DNA from 2 places in the Streptomyces sp. XY431 genome. Region 1 is predicted to be linked to the other one. Evidence: riboswitches for the same ligand, from Rfam matches in the RefSeq annotation. Region 1 holds a riboswitch; the other holds the start of a gene.
What was found. Region 1 has a riboswitch for FMN ahead of ADK60_RS36875 (riboflavin synthase). Riboswitches for the same ligand answer to the same signal wherever they lie in the genome.
Positions count from the first base shown of each region.

Region 1 (6,108 bases):
CACATCGGCGACGCCCAGCTGCACCGCGGTCTCCACCGCGCCGTCCAGCTTGGTGACGGTGGCCTTCACACCGCGGTCGGCGAGGTGCTGCTCGACCAGGCCGGTGTAGGAGGTGGCGATCCGCAGGCCCTCGAGGTCCGCGACGTCCTCGACCGCCGCGCCGACCGGGCGGGCGAAGCGGAAGGTCGAGCCGGCGAAGCCGAGCGCGAGCACCTCCTCGGCGTTGGAGTGCGAGTCCAGCAGCAGGTCGCGGCCGGTGATCCCGACGTCCAGGCGGCCGGAGCCGACGTAGACGGCGATGTCGCGCGGGCGCAGGAAGAAGAACTCGACCTGGTTGCCCGGGTCGACCAGCACCAGTTCCTTGGAGTCCTTGCGCTGCCGGTAGCCGGCCTCATGGAGCATCTCCGCCGCGGGACCCGAGAGCGAACCCTTGTTGGGCACGGCGATGCGCAGCATGGAGGTCAGTTCCTTACCTGTTCGGTGTGGGTGGGGTTTCCGGGCGGCCGGGGCGGACCGGAGGTCCAGCGGTCCGGCGGACTGGAGGTCCGGTGGTCTAGAGGTACTTGTAGACGTCGTCGAGCGTCAGCCCGCGGGCGACCATCATCACCTGAAGGTGGTAGAGGAGTTGCGAGATCTCCTCGGCGGTCTGCTCGTCGGACTGGAACTCGGCGGCCATCCAGACCTCGGCGGCCTCCTCGACGACCTTCTTGCCGATCGCATGGACGCCCTGCTGGACGAGCTGCGCGGTGCGGGAGGACGAGGGGTCGCCGGTGGCGGCCTTCTGCTGGAGCTCGGTGAAGAGCTCCTCGAATGTCTTCGAAGCCATGATGGGACTCACCATACGGTGTGCGGGCGGACCGGCGGTAAACGGTTCCGGACCGTGGACAGTCCGGTGGACGTCCACGGTCCGGGAGTGTGCTCCGGCCCGTCGGCTCAGAGGGCGCGCAGGGCGAGGGCGGTCGCGACGGCCGCGGTGACCGCCTCGTGGCCCTTGTCCTCGCTGGAGCCGGGCAGACCCGCGCGGTCCACCGCCTGCTGCTCGTTGTCGCAGGTCAGCACGCCGAAGCCGACCGGGACGCCGGTGTCCACGGAGACCTGGGTGAGGCCCGCGGTGGCGGCCTGGCAGACGTAGTCGAAGTGCGGGGTGCCGCCGCGGACGACCACGCCGAGGGCGATCACGGCGTCGTAGCCGCGGTCGGCGAGGCGCTTGGCGGCCACCGGCAGCTCGAAGGTGCCGGGGACGCGCAGGACGGTCGGCTCGGCGACGCCCAGCTCCTTGAGGGCGCGGTGGGCGCCGTCGAGCAGGCCGTTCATCACCTTCTCGTGCCACTGGGCGGCGATCACGGCGACCTTGAGGTCGGCGGCGTTGTCGATGGTCAGCTCGGGGGCTCCGTGGCCGCTCATGTGCGGTGCCTTTCGGTGGTTCGGGTTGCGGTGCGGATCAGTACGGGAGGGGGTGTCGGTGCGGGAGGGGTGTCGGTGCGGCCGGGTCAGCCGTCGAGGCCGGGCAGGTCGTGGCCCATCCGGTCGCGCTTGGTCCGCAGGTAGCGCGCGTTGTGCGCACCGGCCGGGATCTCCACCGGCTCGCGGCCCTTGACCTTGAGCCCGTGCTCGGTGAGCGCGGTGAGCTTGTCCGGGTTGTTGGTCAGCAGCGTCAGCGAGCGGACGCCGAGGTCGCCGAGCATCTGGGCGCCGATGCTGTAGTCCCGGGCGTCCGCGGGCAGGCCCAGGTCGAGGTTGGCGTCGACGGTGTCCCGGCCGCGCTCCTGGAGCTCGTAGGCGCGCAGCTTGTGCGCCAGGCCGATGCCCCGGCCCTCGTGGCCGCGCAGGTAGAGCACCACGCCCCGGCCGGCCTCGGCGACCCGCCGCAGCGAGGCCTGGAGCTGGGGGCCGCAGTCGCAGCGCAGCGAGCCGAGCACGTCGCCGGTCAGGCACTCGGAGTGGACCCGGACCAGGACGTCCTCGCCGTCGGGGAGCCGGCCGTCCTCGGCCAGTCCGCCGGCGACCAGCGCGATGTGCTCGACGCCGTCGAGGGTGCCCCGGTAGCCGACGGCGGTGAACTCGCCGTACGCGGTCGGCAGGGCGGTGACGGCGGCCCGGTCGACGTGCAGCTCGGTGCGGCGGCGGTAGGCGATGAGGTCCTCGATCGAGATGATCGCCAGGTTGTGCTCGCGGGCGAAGGCCACCAGTTCGGGCAGCCGGGCCATGGTGCCGTCGTCGTTGACGACCTCGGCGATCGCGCCGGCCGGCGGCAGGCCGGCCAGCCGGGCCAGGTCGACCGCGGCCTCGGTGTGGCCGGGGCGGACCAGCACGCCGCCCTCGACGGCGCGCAGCGGGAAGACGTGCCCCGGCCGGGCGAGGTCGCCGGGGCCGGTGCCGGGCGAGGCGAGCAGGCGCACGGTGCGGGCCCGGTCGGCGGCCGAGATGCCGGTGTCGACACCGTCCCTGGCATCCACCGAGACGGCGTAGGCAGTGCCCTTGCGGTCCTCGTTGACCTGGGTCATCGGCGGGAGCTTGAGCCGGTCCAGCTCGGCGCCGGTCATCGGGGCGCAGATCACGCCGGAGCTGTAGCGGACGGTGAAGGCCATCAGCTCGGGGGTGGCGGCGGAGGCGGCGAAGACGATGTCGCCCTCGTTCTCGCGGTCCTCGTCGTCGACGACGATCACGGCGCGGCCGAGCGCGATGTCGGCGACGGCCCGCTCGACCGGGTCGAGGACGAACTCGCCGGCGGGGTCCCCGGCCGGACTCGTGGTGGGGTGCTCGGCCGGACGCGTGGTGGGGTTCTCGGTCATGCGGAGGCTCCCTGGAGGACGGGGTCGGTCACGGGGTGTGCGGTGCGGCCGCGGAGCCACCAGGCGCGCAGGCCGAGCAGGACCAGGACGAAGTACACGGAGTAGGTGAAGCCGGAGAAGACCAGGCCGTTGTCGAAGGCGAGCGGCACGCCGACCAGGTCGACGGCGATCCAGGCGAACCAGAACTCGACCCAGCCGCGGGCCTGGGCGACCATCGCGGCCAGGGTGCCGACGAAGATGTAGGCGTCCGGCCAGGCGTCCCAGGACAGTTGCGGGACGGCGGTGAAGAGCGAGCCGACCGCCAGGGTGCCGAGCGCGGTGCCGCCGATCAGCACGGCGCGCTCGCGGCCGGTGGCGAAGCGCACGGCGACGTCGCCCTCGCCCCGCGCGCCGCGCTGCCACCTGGTCCAGCCCCACACGGCGGCCGTGATCACCACGATCTGCTTGCCGACGCCGCCGCTGAGGTGGGCGCTCCAGTAGGCGCCGATCAGGACCAGGCCGGAGAGCAGCTGGACCGGCCAGGTCAGCCGGGACCGCTGCCAGCCGAGGGCGAGCGCGGTGAGGCCGAGCAGGTTGCCGATGATGTCGGAGCGGTAGACGTCCTGGCCGAGCAGGTGGACGGTGCCGTTGAGCCAGTTCACCGTTCCTCCCCCGGAGTGCCGTCCGTTGCGGGCAGGGACGGGAGGGTGCGGGCCTCCAGCAGCCGCTCGACGTACTTGGCGAGGACGTCGACCTCCAGGTTGACGCTCTCGCCGACGGCCCTGGTGCCGAGGGTGGTCAGCGCGAGGGTGGCCGGGATGAGGCTGACGGTGAAGCTGTCGCGGGCGGCCTCGACCACGGTGAGGCTGACGCCGTCGACGGTGATCGAGCCCTTCTCGACCAGGTAGCGCGAGACGGAGTCGGGCAGCGAGAACCGCAGCACCTCCCAGCGGAGTTCGCCGGCCGCGTCGCGCTCCCCCGGCTCGCGGCTCAACAGCCGCCCGGTGGCGTCGACATGACCCTGCACCAGATGTCCGCCGAGCCGGGCGCCGAGCGCCATGGCGCGCTCCAGGTTGACCCGTCCGCCGGGCTTCAACTCGCCCAGGCTGGAACGGTGGAGCGTCTCGGCCATCACATCGGCGCTGAACTCGCCGGTGCCGGCCGCGAGTTCCTCGGGAGTGTCGACGACGGTCAGGCAGACGCCGTTGACCGCGATGGAGTCGCCGTGCCGCGCGCCCTCGCAGACCACCGGGCCGCGCAGACGGATTCGCGAGGAGTCGCCGATCTCCTCGATCGACACGACCTCGCCGAGCTCTTCGATGATGCCGGTGAACACCCGGGTTCTCCTCGCGCTTGGGGCGCGGACTCCGGGGTGTGGCACGGGAGAAGGACACGGACAGGTGTGGGCACGGGGGTACGCGGACCGCCGGACGGCAACGGGACCCGTCGCCGGGCTGCCGCCGAACCGGGCGCCGGAACGAGGGGGAACCCCGTCCGTCGCCGCACACCGCCTCCCGCAGTCCACCGGGGGACCACGGGCCCTGCTCACTCGTCCGCCGCGCACGCCTCCCATCCGGACTTTAACCGTCGGTCCAGGAATTTCACCTGGTCAACCGGCCGCTGGCTGCGGACGGGTCGCGGACTGTAACCGCCGGTTCGGATTTTCACCGACCCCGGAGTGCGCTGAACGTCACTGCTACTTCTGCCGTCATTCTGCCATGATCCGCGCGGAGCCAGGGAGAGGTGTCCACTGTGGTCTCTTTCACTCGGCGCCGGGGAATGGACGGCGCGGGGCCGTCGGCCGGGGCTGTGCTGCCTGCCCGGGGCGCGTCCGGTGGCGACCCAAGGCGCGTCCGGTGGCGGCCCGGGGTGCGTCGGGCGCAGGCTGGTGGTACCGGGGCGGCGGCACGCGCCGTCGCGGGCGACCGCGGGAGGTGCGGGAGCTATGGCCAAGTTCATGGACGTCCACCACGGGATGGCCGGCATCACCGAGGAGCAGTTCCGGATGGCGCACCAGGCGGACCTGGCGATCCAGGCCGACGAGGGCGTGACCTTCGAGCAGGCCTGGGCCGATCCGGAGTCCGGCCACGTCTACTGCCTGTCCGAGGCTCCGTCGAAGGAGGCCGTGCAGCGGATCCACGAGCGCGCCGGGCATCCGGCGGACGAGGTGCACCCCGTTCCGCTGATCGTCTGAGCACGACCGGCGGCGTCCGGATCGTCCGGGCCGCGGCGGATCAGGGCGCGGGGACCGGCGTGAAGTGGGTGACCTCCGGCGGGTGGGCCAGGTAGCGCAGTTCGCCCTCCGACCAGACCGGCCGGATCCGCCACATCGGCCCCGCGTAGCCGAGCAGCGCCGCCTCGTCGCGCCAGCGGCTGACCACGAGCACCCGGTGCCCGCCCTCGGTGACGGAGCGCAACAGCTCCCCGCCGAGGCAGCCGTCGGTGCGGCCGAGTTGTGGGAGCACCTTGCTGGTCAGCACCTCGCAGAACTCCTCGATGTGCCCGGTCATGACCTGCCCGGCCCAGATTCTGATGATCACGGCGACCACCTGCCCCGAAAGCGTCCTGGCCCCATTATCGACGGGAAAACGCTGGTGGCGAGGGGTTCGGGCGGGATTTCCCGACGGCGAACGGCCGCCCCCGCACAGGCTCGGCTACCTTGATCGGTATGACCAGCACACCGGAGTCCGTTGTTCCGTCAACCCCCGGGCCGGATCGGCCCTCCGGCCTGTTCGAGGCGCTCGCCGCCACCTCCGTCCGTGACGCGGCCGGGCTGCGGGAGATCTACGAGCAGCCCAGTGACCACGCCAGCCGCAAGCAGGTGGACCGCATCCACGAGGTCGCCCGGCAGCTGATCGCCTGCTCCTCGCTGGTCCTCCTGGCCAGCGTGGACGCCGAGGGACGCTGCGACGTGTCCCCGCGCGGCGGCCCGGCCGGACTCGTGTCGGTGCTCGACGAGTTCACCCTGGCGATCCCGGACGCGACCGGCAACAAGCGGCTGGACACCCTCCACAACATCGTCGGGACCGGCCGGATCGGGCTGCTGTTCGTCGTGCCGGGCCGGGACACCACCCTGCGGGTCAACGGACGAGCCTGCGTCTCCACCGACCCCCGGCTGCTGGAGCAGCTGACGGCGGTCGGCAAGCCGCCGCGCAGCGCGATCGTGGTCGCCGTCGAGGAGGTCTTCGCGCACTGCCCGAAGGCGTTCCTGCGCGCCTCGGCGTGGAAGCCGGAGAACTGGCTCGCCAAGGACGCCCAGCCGAGTTCGGCCGAGGTCACGCTCTCGCACCTGGCGGACCCCGAGCTGACCGTCGAGGCGATCGAGCAGAACGAGCGG
Region 1 covers NZ_LGDO01000506.1:23,976-30,083, forward strand. The annotation lists gene hisG (ATP phosphoribosyltransferase) at 1-456, opposite strand, end outside; gene ADK60_RS36855 (phosphoribosyl-ATP diphosphatase) at 554-826, opposite strand; gene ribH (6,7-dimethyl-8-ribityllumazine synthase) at 934-1,404, opposite strand; gene ADK60_RS36865 (bifunctional 3,4-dihydroxy-2-butanone-4-phosphate synthase/GTP cyclohydrolase II) at 1,491-2,792, opposite strand; gene ADK60_RS36870 (nicotinamide mononucleotide transporter family protein) at 2,789-3,433, opposite strand; gene ADK60_RS36875 (riboflavin synthase) at 3,430-4,107, opposite strand; FMN riboswitch at 4,329-4,456, opposite strand; gene ADK60_RS36880 (SCO4226 family nickel-binding protein) at 4,717-4,965, shown strand; gene ADK60_RS44200 (antibiotic biosynthesis monooxygenase family protein) at 5,006-5,311, opposite strand; gene ADK60_RS36890 (MSMEG_1061 family FMN-dependent PPOX-type flavoprotein) at 5,440-6,108, shown strand, end outside.

Region 2 (6,108 bases), on a different contig from region 1:
AGTTCGTGGCGCGAGGTGACCAGCGGGGCCAGTCCTTCGGCGAGCGCTCCGCCGCGCAGCAGGGCGGCGGCGGCACGCCAGTCGGCGGGCTCCTGGCTGTAGGAGCCGGTGACGGTGAGCTGGCGGCGGTGCACCTCGTAGCCGGGCAGGACGGCGTCGGGGGTGTCGTGGGAGCCGCCGAAGAGGACCAGCCGGGCGCCGTCGGCCGCGGCGCGGAAGCCGGCGGCGATCGCCTCGCGGGAGGCGATGGTGACGAACACCACGTCGGCCTTGGGGAGTTCGGCGAGCTCCTCGGGCGTGACGGCGTGGTCGGCGCCGGCCAGCAGGGCGGCGCTGCGGCGGGCCTCGTCGGTCTCGATCACGGTGACCGAGCGGGCCTGGTGGTGCTGGGCGAGCAGCAGGTGCAGTCGGCCCATGAAGCCGCCGCCGATCACCGCGACCCGGTCGCCGGGCTGGAAGGAGCCGCGCCGGAACGAGTGCACGACGCAGGCCAGCGGCTCGCCCATGGCGGCGTGCAGCGGGTCGGCGTCGCCGACCGGCCAGGCGTGGGCGGCCGGCACCCGGACGTACTCGGCGAGCCCGGCGCCCATGCTGATGCTGCCGTCCGGCAGCAGGCTGCCCTGCGGCGACGCGCAGATGGCGCTGTTGCCGGAGCGGCAGTGGCGGCAGGTGCCGCAGCGGGTCAGCAGGTCCACGGTGACCAGATCGCCGACGGCGGGGGCGTCCTCCAGCGCGGCGGCGCGCGCACCGACCTGCTCGATGCGGCCGGAGACCTCGTGGCCGGCGGCCACGGGGTAGACGGGCATGGCGCCGGTGTAGAGCTTGGCCTCCATGGTGCACAGGCCGCAGGCGGCGATCCGGACGAGCACGTCGTCCTCGCCGATCTCGGGGCGCGGGGTCTCGCGGATCTCGACGGAGCCGGGGGAGGTCACCAGGGCTATGCGCATCGGTCGTTCCTTTCGTGGTGCTGTGGTGCTGCGGTGCTGTGGTGCAGCGGTGGGGGCTGCCGCGGTGCGGTGGCGCCGCGCTGTCGCGCTGTCGGGGCACGGGTGGCGCCCCGACGGGCCCGGGCGGTCGGGTGGACCGTCGGACGGCGGGGGGTCGGCTCAGGCCGGGGGAGGGGGAGCGGTCCACTGCGCGGCGGGTCGCCAGTGCGTCCAGCGCTCGGCCCACCAGGTGTCGCCGCGGTCGATCCGGGCGGCGAGCCCGGCGGCCTCGGCGCGGACGGCGGCGGCCTGTTCGGGGGTGAAGCCGCCGCTGCGGGCGCGCTCCTCGAAGGCCTCGACGTCCTTCCAGCGGTACGGGCCGCCGTCGGCCGGGAGCCAGAGGTCGAGTTCGTGGTCGAGGGTGTCGACACCCTCGGCGGTGATCCGGTACGGGTCCTGGAAGTTGACGTACCAGCCGGAGAGTTCGTCGGTCGCCGGGTCGCGGAAGGCCCAGACGGCGTAGGCCTCGCCGGGGCGCTGCAGCTGCAGGACGCCGGGGCTGCGCCAGCGGTCGGCGACGGTGCTCCAGCCGTGCGGGCCCCAGCTGAACTCGCCCTCGCCGAAGGAGAGCCGGGTGTCGTGGGCCAGGTACACGGCGAGCAGGTCGGGTTCGTGGGCGACGACCCGGACGGGGTAGCTCAGCCAGACCCGTCCGTCGAGGATCTCCCGGTGCAGGACGACCTGCCCGGGCGTCAACGGTCCGGCTGCGAGGCGTGGTTCGGGGTCGGCCGTGGGGTCGGACTCGGCCGCGCGGCCGGCTGCGGGAAGGGCTGCGCCGAGGCCGGTTGCGGGCCCGGCGGTGCCTCGGCCGGATTCGTCACCGGCGGACACGGCGGAGCGCCTCGGACCCCTCGAAGGATCGTGCATGAACGTCTTGCCCCCGTTTCGCAATGCCGCCCCCGGAACGCGGGCAGCGAGACTCCGGCCCCCGCCGGAGTGCCGCACGCCTGCCCCTCGGACCCCTTCCCCCGTGGTTCGACGCAGGTCGAACGGGGGTCGCTACTCATGGGTAGGCATCGGCGGTCCGGATCTTAGGCACGCTCGGAGGGCATTGGCAATGCCCGCCGAACGGCGGGTGCGCCGACCCCCCGACGGACGGTGTGATGCAGCCCACGGCTCCACCGGTTCACCGACGTCTTGTCAAGATCGCGGCAAGTGTGCGAGGTTGACGAGCGTTGTTCAAGACGTTTGCGCACTCCGGGGTCGGTGAAATTCCGAACCGGCGGTTACAGTCCGCGACCCGTCCGCCGCCAGCGGCCGGTTGACCAGGTGAAATTCCTGGACCGACGGTTAAAGTCCGGAAGGGAGGAAGTGCGCGGCGAGCAGGTTTTTCCGATGGCCGGGGGGATTTCCCGTCGGCCCGTCGGTCGCGGGCCGCTTCCGCCGGAATGCGGTCGAAGGCCGTCCCTGCACGCCCGGCTCCATCAGCCCCGGAAGTCCGCGCCCCGAGCGCGAGGAGAGTTCCGATGGGCCACACCACGGGCACGACCACCGCCGACGCGAGCTCGTACGCGGCCGGTGACACCGAGCAGCCGTTCGACTCCGTCGAGTACGCGGTCGCGGAGATCGCGGCCGGCCGGGCGGTCGTCGTCGTCGACGACGAGAGCCGTGAGAACGAGGGCGACCTCCTCTTTGCCGCCGAGCTGGCCACCACCGAGCTGGTCGCCTTCGCCATGACCGAATGCCGCGGACTGCTCTGCGCCCCGATGACCGGGGCGGACCTGGACCGGCTGGAACTGGACCAGATGGTCCGCGAGAACACCGAGCACCACCGCACCGCCTTCACCGTCTCGGTCGACGCCGCGGCCGGCATCAGCACCGGCATCTCGGCGGCCGACCGGGCGCTCACCCTGCGCCTGCTGGCCGAGCCGGGCACCCGCCCGGCCGAGCTGGTGCGCCCGGGCCACGTCTTTCCGCTGCGGGCCGTCGACGGCGGCGTGCCGGCGCGCCCCGGCCACACCGAGGCCGGGGTGGACCTGTGCCGTCTGGCCGGCCTGCGTCCGGCGGCGGCCATCTGCGAGATCGCGATGGCCGACGGCGCGATGGCCCGGCTGCCGGAGCTGCGCGAGTTCGCCCGCCGGCACGGCCTGGCGCTGATCTCCATCGCCGACCTGATCGAGTACCTGCGCACCGCGGACGGTGCGGCCGGTGCGGCGGTCCCGGCCGGGGCGGCGCGGACGGCGGTCGCGGCGGTCGCCGGCTGATCCCGCCGGGAGACCGGCCGCAGGGGGGGCGGTTCCGCCGGGAATTCCATTTCCGGGGCGGTGCCGTGATTCGCCCTGCCCGCAGGAATTCCGGCACCGGCTCCGGTTCACCGACTGTTTTCCCGGAATTGACAGTTCCGCAATCCTGCTCCAATAATCGATTCACGGATGCACGCCGATGGGGAGAGGCCTGGTATGTCCGACATCAGCACCACGGAAAAACTCAGAAATATTTGGGAAGAAGTCCTCGGTACACCGGTCGACGACCTGGACGCCGATTTCTTCGACCTCGGCGGGGATTCCCTGCTGGCCCTCGCGATTTCCACCCGGGCCATCGAGTCCGGTCTGGACATGCCCCGGTCGGCGGTGCTGCGCCGCAGCACCCTCCGACAGCTCGCCGAGGCCGTCGAGGACCCCCGACTCTTCGATCGCGCCTGAGCGATGGCCATCGTCGTCGTCCACGACCAGGGCTCGGCCTCGCCGCGCGAGGTGATCGCCCTGGGGCGAACGGCTCCGGTGCTGGTCGCCCTGGCCGACTCCGACCACGCCCGGCAGGTCGGCCCGCTGTTCGAGGAGAACTGCGCGGGCGTCGTCACGCTGGCCGAGGGTGACGAGGCGGTCGTCGCCCGGCTGCGCGAGTACGGGGCCGCGGGCATCCTGACGTTCAGCGAACGGATGCTCGCCGACACCGCCCGGCTCGCCGGACTGCTCGGCCTGCCGTTCAACACCCCGGAGACCGTACGGGTGTTGACCGACAAGGCGGCACAGCGCCGGCGGCTGCGGGAGGCCGGGGTGGACAGTGTGCGCAGCGCGCTGCTCACCGACGCCGAAGGCTGGCACGCCGCGCTGACCGAGGTGGGCCTGCCCGCCGTGGTCAAGCCGGTCCGCGGGGAGGGGAGCCGCAACACCGTCCTGGTGACGGATCCGGAGCACGGCGCCGCCGTGGTCGAGGAGTTCCTGCGCGCCGAACCGGCCCTGGTGGTCGAGGAGTTCCTGCGGGGCGCGGACTGCGCGCCGTTCGGGGACTACGTGTCGGTGGAGAGTGCCGTCACCCCCGGCGGGATCCGCCACTTCGCCGTGACCGGCAAGCTGCCGCTGGCACCGCCGTTCCGGGAGTCGGGGCAGTTCTGGCCCTCGCAGCTGGCCCCCGGGCCGGAGGCCGAGGTGGTCGGGCTGGCCGACCGGGCGCTCCGGGCGCTCGGGGTCACGCACGGTCTGGTGCACACCGAGATCAAGCTGACGGCCGCCGGCCCCCGGCTGATCGAGGTCAACGGCCGCCTCGGCGGCGACCAGACCGATCTGGCCGCACGCTCCCTCGGGCTCGATCTCGTCGCGCTGGCGGGCGAGTTGGCGCTCGGGCGCGATGTCGAGCTGAATCCGGCCCGCCCGGAGCGGGTGCACTTCCAGTACTACACCCCCGGCCCCACCGCGGGCGGCCGGCTGACCCGGGTCGACGGCCAGGCCGCCGTCCGGGCACTGCCCGGGGTCGACTCGTACCGGCTCTCGGTACGGCCCGGCACCGAGCTGGCCGCCGGGACCGGCACCACCCTGCTCGACATGCTGTGCGGCTCGGCCGCCGACCACCGGGGCATGACCGCGCTGGTGGAGCAGGCGGTCGCCCTGCTGGCGTACGAGTTCGTCGTCGACGGCCGGCCCGTGACGCGCACGGCCCGGGACCTGCTCGACCACGTCTGAGGCGTGCCGTCCGCGGGCGCCGCGGCGGACCCTTGACGCCGCATCGGACCGCCGGGATCCGAAAGACACGACCCCGGCGCGACCACCTCCGTGAACCACCCCCCTGGATGACTCATGCCTACCATCGGCTCGGCCGCCGCCGGGTTCCTGAAGGAACTCGTCCCGGCGCCCGGGGCCGAGCGCCGCATGGGTGTGCTCACGCTCACCCAGTCGCTCGGCACCGGCCTCTTCCTGACCTCCAGTGCCATCTTCTTCACCAGGACCGTCGGGCTGTCCGCCGAGAGCGTCTCGGTGGCCATGTCGGCGGCCGGACTGTGCGGGTTCCTCGCCACCGTCCCCGGCGGGCGGGTCGCCGACCGGTTCGGTGCGCGCCGGCCGCTGGCGGCCAGCTACGGTCTGCTCGCGGTGCTGTTCGTCGGCTACGCCTTCGTCGAGGGCGTGCCCGCGTTCACGGCCGTGGCCTGCGCGATCGCGGTGTGTGAGACTGTCGGCAGCCCGCTGCGCGCGGCTCTGACCCACGCCCTGTTCGGCTCCGCCCGCTCCGCGGGTGTCCGGGCGAGGATGCGCAGCCTGTTCAATCTCGGCTTCACGGCCGGCGCCGGTCTGGCCGGGGCCGCCCTGGCGACGGATTCGCGGATCGCCTTCCTGCTGGTGATCGCGGTCAATGTGGCGCTCCAACTGCTGTGTGCCATCATGGCGTTGGGCCTGCGGCCGGACGGCCCCGAGGTGGTCCCGGCCACCGCGGGGCGCTCCTGGGAGGCCTTCCGGGACCGCCGGTTCCTGCTGGCCACCGCGCTCTCCGGGATCCTGGAGCTGTTCCAGCCGGTGCTCGCGGTGGGCGTGCCGCTGTGGATCGTCAACCGCACCAGCGCCCCGGGCGCCCTGGTGGCGGCCCTGACGGTGGTCAACACCGTTCTGGTGGTGCTGCTCCAGGTCGCCGCGGGCAAGGGCTCGGACACCGTGTCGGGCTCCGGCCGCCTGCTGCTGCGGGCGGGCCTGCTGATGGCGCTGGCCTGCTGCCTGTTCGCCGGATCCGGCGCCGCCGACACCTCGCTGGCCGTCGTCCTGCTGTTCGCCGGCACGGTCCTGATGACCCTGGGCGAACTCGCCCAGTCCGCCGGCGGCTGGGGGCTGTCCTTCACCCTGCCGCCCGAGGGCCGGATGGGCGAGTACCAGGGCGTGTTCGGGCTCGGCCGGGGACTCCAGCAGTTCTTCGGGCCCGC
Region 2 covers NZ_LGDO01000009.1:155-6,262, forward strand. The annotation lists gene ADK60_RS02005 (zinc-dependent alcohol dehydrogenase) at 1-947, opposite strand, end outside; gene ADK60_RS02010 (ribonuclease FAU-1 family protein) at 1,107-1,682, opposite strand; FMN riboswitch at 2,175-2,305, shown strand; partial or broken gene ribB (3,4-dihydroxy-2-butanone-4-phosphate synthase) at 2,453-3,124, shown strand; gene ADK60_RS02020 (phosphopantetheine-binding protein) at 3,386-3,628, shown strand; gene ADK60_RS02025 (ATP-grasp domain-containing protein) at 3,632-4,885, shown strand; gene ADK60_RS02030 (MFS transporter) at 5,000-6,108, shown strand, end outside.
Region 2: it holds a riboswitch for FMN, as region 1 does, so the genes downstream of both, ribB (3,4-dihydroxy-2-butanone-4-phosphate synthase) here and ADK60_RS36875 (riboflavin synthase) in region 1, are expected to answer to the same signal.